Phragmitibacter flavus: one gene and its partner. The protein of the gene in region 2 interacts with the protein of the main gene of each other region in a pairwise test. Links are inferred from orthologs where the notes say so. Each region holds a gene or a part of one and is shown on either strand. Other genes may lie near its edges.

Region 1 (2,851 bases), on a different replicon or contig from region 2:
GCGCCCTGCAAAAACACGGTCGCCGCGTCGCCATTCTCTCCCGCGGTTACAAAAGCAAACGTCAAAAACGCGTTCGCATCTGGACCAAACTTCTCGCCAAAGTCCGTGGCGAACCGCTCCCCCAAAATCCACCCCGCGTCGTCAGCGACGGCGAACGCGTCCTGCTCGACAGCCACATCGCCGGTGACGAGCCCTTCATGCTCGCCTCCAACCTCCCCGGCGTCGCCGTGGTGGTCGACAAAGACCGCGTCAAAGCCGGCATCCACGCCTTGAAAGAACTCGGCGCCGACATCCTCATCCTCGACGACGGCCTGCAATATCTCCGCCTCAAACACCGCCTCGACATGGTCCTCATCGACCGCACCGCCCCCTGGGGCAACGGCCACCTCCTCCCCCGCGGCACCCTCCGTGAACCCCCCCGCCACCTCAAACGCGCCAGCTACATCTTCCTCACCAAATGCGATGGCGGCAACAACACCGACATCATCGCCGAAATCCGCAAACACAACCGCGTCGCCGAAATCATCGAATGCCGCCACCGCCCCACCCATCTCGAAGACATCTACACCCGCGAAAAACTCCCGCTTGAATCCATCTACGGCGCCCACGTCGGAGCCGTCAGCGGCATCGCCGTTCCCGAAGGATTCGAAAACGGCCTGCGCAAACTCGGTGCCAAGGTCGACGTCATTAAACGCTTCGCCGACCACCACCGCTTCTCCGCCAAAGACATGCGCGAATTCATCGCCCGCTGCGAAAAACGCGACGTCAGCATGATTGTCACCACCGAAAAAGATTTCGTCCGATTCCCCAACATCCCCAAACCCGACGTCCCCATCGTCTTCCTCCGCGTCGAGATCGAACTCGTCACCGGCAAAGCCATCTTTGATCGCATGATCCGCATCCTCTGCGACCCAAGAGAAGTCCCCAAACCCGTCTACGGTGCCGAACTTATCGGCGTCGGTCTGCAAGAATGATTTAAATTCGGAATGCGAAGTGCGGAATGCGGATGTAACCAATGAATTCTCCACCGCCATGCCCGCTCCATCCCGCAACAACAAAAACCGCCCTTCCTCCAAGGCGAAGACGCTCTATTCCGATTCCCAGCCTCGCGAAGCACGTTTAAACAAACACGCCGTCACCGACACCGCCCTCAAATTTTACGAGGACTCCGACTTCCCCGCCCTTCTCGAAGGCAAGACCGACTCCCTCGTCCTCATCCTCGACTGCATCCAGGACCCTCACAATCTCGGTGCCTGCCTGCGCAGCGCCGATGCCGCCGGTTGCGCGTTGGTGATCATGCCCAAGGACAAAACCGCCCCCATCTCCGAAACCGTCCGCCGCGTCGCCTGTGGTGGAGCCGAAAGCATGCCCCTCGCCCGCGTCACCAATCTCGCCCGCGCCATGGACAAACTGAAAGACCTCGGCTTCTGGATCGTTGGCACCGCCGATGAATCCCCCAAATCCCTCTACCAACTCGACCTCAAAGGCAATATCGCCATCGTTGTCGGAGCCGAAGGCGAAGGCATGCGCCGTCTCACCGGCGAAAAATGCGACTTCCTGGGCCGCATTCCCATGGGCGATTCCTCCACCGTCCCCTGCCTCAACGTCTCCGTCGCCACCGGCGTCTGCCTCTTCGAAGCCGTGCGCCAGCGGCAGTAACTCCAGTTCGAGCATGTAATCTTCTCGACCATCTAAACCGGATATAGCCCGCTTAGAGGAGATATTCCCTCCGCGTCGAATCGCTATTAGAGACATCAAAGGCGTCGGACCTGAAGTCGGCGAATACATGAAGGACTTCGGTGACCGCACTTGGACAGAGGTGGATCGTCGAAGCTACCGTTGTCATAATGATGTTTACTGTCTAATGGATCATGAAACACTGATCCACTACATTGCGGGCTTCATGCGCATCGACCTTCAGGATAATTTTTCGAGGTGCGATGATTTTTTGATTTTTTTGTGTCTGGTGATGAATTTTGTGACTTCTGTGAATTGCTAACAACTGATCAAACAAAATACATCGTGCAATTCGTTGATCACTTCATCTACGACGAATATTTTTCTGATCAGCGAGATGGCTACATGGTAAACCGTGAAACAATTCTCCAGAACTTGGCCTAGTTGGTAGGTAGCGACAGAATAACGACGATTCGATAATCTATTCTTAACATCACCCAATCACCCCAAACCTCACCAACAGCAGCCCCACCACCCCCGCAGCCCCGATCCCCGCGACACTCAGCGACTGTTTCATCACCATTGTCGCCGCTCCCATCGCATCGCTACGCGAACCTTGCGACAACACCAGCCTCCCAGGCTGCGAAAACGGCCAGACCAAATGCTTCACGCCCGGTGGCAGCGCAGCTCGCAATTCCTTCGTATCCGCGTAGTCAACCTCTCGCGTAATCTCCCCAAACGCATACACCTCATCGCCAGCCAGCAGTCGCTCCTCCACATACCGAAACTTCGCATCCGAAGGTTCCTCCTGAACCTCATCCTCCGGCGGTCCCTCCATCGGCTTAGGCGTCTCTCCATACCAGATGCTGCGATGGGCCGTCATCGCCTCCACCCCCGCCGCCCATACCGCACAAGTCGCCGTCCGATCCGTCACCAGCAACGGCATGTCACAGTAAAACTCCTCCTTCAGCCTCCAGGTCCACCCCTTCACCGGTCCTGTCTCTCCTTTGGTTTTCCTTCGACGTTCCCGTTTCTCCACTTTGGCCGAATACCAGCAACACGGTTTTCCCGTCAACGCCCCCGACACCGGACCCGTCAACAACTCCTCCACCCGACCCTCGATCGCCACCAGTCCCCGCGCCACGTCTCCAATCGAACTCACCTTCACATCAAA
Region 2 (2,887 bases):
AGATCGTCGTCCTGCCCGACGCCAACGCCGGCTGCTCCCTCGAACAGAGCTGCCCCGCTCCCCAACTGGAAAAATTCCTTCAAGTTCACGCCGAGAAAAACTATTACGTCATCGCCTACATCAACTGCAGCGCGGGCGTCAAGGCCCTGAGCGACTGCATTTGCACCAGCGGCAACGCGGTCAAAATCGTCGAAGCCGCCCCCAAGGACCGCCCCATTCTTTTTGTTCCCGATCAAAACCTCGGCTCATGGGTCATGGAACAAACCGGTCGTAAAATGGACCTCTGGCAGGGTGCCTGTTATGTTCATGTCGAGTTCACCCGCGACAGCATCAATCAGATCAAAGAAGAATATCCTGACGCCGCCGTCGTCGCCCATCCGGAATGCACTTACGCCGTGCGCATGCTCGCCGACGTCGTGTGCAGCACCGAAAAAATGGTGCATTACTGCCTCGAAAGCCCGGCTGAGACTTTCATCATCGTCACCGAAAGCGGCATGCTGCATCGACTCGAACGCGAGGTCCCCCACAAACGCTTCATCCCCGGCCCTACCGGTCACTGCCGTTGCGCGGACTGCCGCTACATGAAGATGAACAATCTGGAAAAACTCCACAATTGTCTCCTGAACCTCAGTCCTCAGGTCGAAATGGCCGAAGACATTCGTAAACGCGCTGAAAAACCCATTTTACGCATGCTGGAACTCAGCCGCTGATAGTCAATCATTGGACCGCAAGGCTGCAATGCGCACCCGTCAAAAATCCAGCGCCTTCAAGCTCGCAAACGCCCTGCCCAAGTTCGCCGCCACGTCCCCCGCCGTCAGCGATTCTTGAGACACCTCACCGTGCGTTATCGCCAACTCGGCGGACCGACCGCTCAGCCACGCGCCCAGACAGGCCGCGTCATATCCATCCAATCCCTGCGCGATCAGCGCCCCACACAGCCCGCTCAAAACATCGCCCATTCCGCCGGAAGCCATGCCAGGATTTCCCGTGGTATTAAACGCCAAAGCCCGGCCCTTTGCCGCAATCACCGTGCGCGAACCCTTCAACAGCAACTGAACATTCGGAAAACGCTCCGCGAATTCCCGCGCCAGTTCAGCCCGCGAGAGACACTTCCACTCTTCTGCCCCTGTTACCAACCGTGCCATTTCTCCCGGATGCGGCGTCAAAAGCACCCGTGCCTTCACCTCACCCAAAAAATCCAACCTTGCGTCCGATTCCGCCATCGCATTGATGCCGTCCGCATCCAGCACCACAGGAACCGCCACCTTTTTCAAAATCGCACGCACCTCCTCTGCAAACATCCTTCCCAATCCCGGACCGATCACCAAAACATCCAGCCGATCCTCCAAACAGACCTCGTAATTTGGGACCGGTTTTACCATTACTTCAACCGGCATCATCGGTGCCAGCAAAGCATACATTTCCTCCCTCACATATACCGTCACCAACCCCGCGCCCCCGTGCAGCGCGCCACGCGCCGACAACACCGCCGCCCCCAGCATCCCCCTTGATCCCGCCACGATCCCCACCCGACCCGCGCGACCTTTGTGAAAATCAAAATCCCGACGCGGCAATTTCGACAACAATCGGTTCGACAACAACACGACAGCATCTGCATCCCCTGCCCCGTCAGCCAGTTCACGCAAAGGCACCACGACCAGTCTGCCTACATGATTTACTGCTGCATCGGCGAGTAATCCCACCTTAACACAGGCTATCGTAATCGTGAGGTCTGCTCTCACACAACAGGCTCCGGGAACGCCTGTGTTGCCGTCCAACCCGGAAGGTAAATCAAGTGCCATCACCTCCACATGCCGCCTTTCGCGCAATGCATTGATCTCCAAAACCACATCAGCCAATCCTCCCCTCAACGCCCCGCGTCCGACTCCACCAATGCCAATCAATCCATCCATCACCACCACGCTCCCCCTTTCATCGGACAATTCCACAAGGCTGTTCACGATCTTGAACTCTCCGCCCAACGCCTTCCAATGCGCCGCTGGCAACGCCTTAAAATCCTTCTCCGCATAGGCAAGTCTCACCACAATCTGCCATCCCCGCTCTTTCAATATTCGCGCCGCCACCAGCGCGTCTCCGGCATTGTTGCCCTTTCCCAAACACAAAACCAAAGCTCCTGTCTGAGGAAAAAATTGCTGCACCACCTTCGCAATGCCCACCCCCGCCTCTTCCATTAAATCCTTCGCCAACACCCCTCGCAAAAACGCAGACTCCTCCAGACGCTGCATCTGTTCACAAGTTACCATCATTCGCCAAGATCATCTCAGTCGATGATGCAATCAATCCACAATGCACAATCAACGCAGCTTTCGGTAAGCAAGGATTCCCTTGGCAATGCCAGTGGCAATTTTCTCCCGATACCGCCCTGTCATCATGTCCGCCCTCTCGCGGGAGTTGCTGACAAATCCACACTCCACCAGCACGGCAGGATTGCGTCTGGTGTTGCGAATGACGTGAAAACTTGCGCTCTTGACCCCCCGGTTCGTCAACCTCGTTTCCTGGATCATGTATGCCTGAATAAATCCTGCGAGCCGGTAGCTGCCGCTGTGGTGGTAAAACGTCTCCAACCCATGTCCGGAACCGCCACGACTGTAGTTGTAATGCACACTGACAAAAATTGCATTGTTGTGACTGTTTCCAATGCCGGAACGGCCCGCCAGCGGAATGAAAACATCCGTGCTGCGGGTCATGATCACATTCAAACCCTGCGCCCTCAAAAGCTGCTGAACCCGGCGGGCGGTATCCAGCGCCAGATGTTTCTCAAAAACATAGCCAATCGAAGCGCCCCTGTCATGCCCACCATGACCCGCATCAATGACCACTGTATTGAACGCCTCAGCCCGAGTTGCCACCAGCAAGAACAGCGCAA

The links.
Region 1: the proteins of FEM03_RS20610 (region 2) and rlmB interact in binary tests that used the Escherichia coli proteins (3 or more experiments, as listed by UniProt). The link is inferred for Phragmitibacter flavus from one-to-one orthologs.

What each region holds. Positions count from the first base shown.
Region 1 is NZ_VAUV01000009.1:216,564-219,414, forward strand. What follows is about bases 14-2,845. They hold rlmB (23S rRNA (guanosine(2251)-2'-O)-methyltransferase RlmB), read left to right. Parts: upstream 14-1,032; coding sequence 1,033-1,659; downstream 1,660-2,845. Other genes in these bases: lpxK (tetraacyldisaccharide 4'-kinase), read left to right, coding at 14-974; FEM03_RS13795 (hypothetical protein), read right to left, coding at 2,171-2,845. Outside these bases: more of lpxK, read left to right, coding at 1-13; more of FEM03_RS13795, read right to left, coding at 2,846-2,851. UniProt on the Escherichia coli protein: Specifically methylates the ribose of guanosine 2251 in 23S rRNA.
Region 2 is NZ_VAUV01000018.1:70,442-73,328, forward strand. The notes cover bases 9-2,876. They hold FEM03_RS20610 (NAD(P)H-hydrate dehydratase), read right to left. Parts: upstream 2,268-2,876; coding sequence 750-2,267; downstream 9-749. Other genes in these bases: nadA (quinolinate synthase NadA), read left to right, coding at 9-710; FEM03_RS20615 (N-acetylmuramoyl-L-alanine amidase family protein), read right to left, coding at 2,316-2,876. Also shown: more of nadA, read left to right, coding at 1-8; more of FEM03_RS20615, read right to left, coding at 2,877-2,887. UniProt on the Escherichia coli protein: Bifunctional enzyme that catalyzes the epimerization of the S- and R-forms of NAD(P)HX and the dehydration of the S-form of NAD(P)HX at the expense of ADP, which is converted to AMP.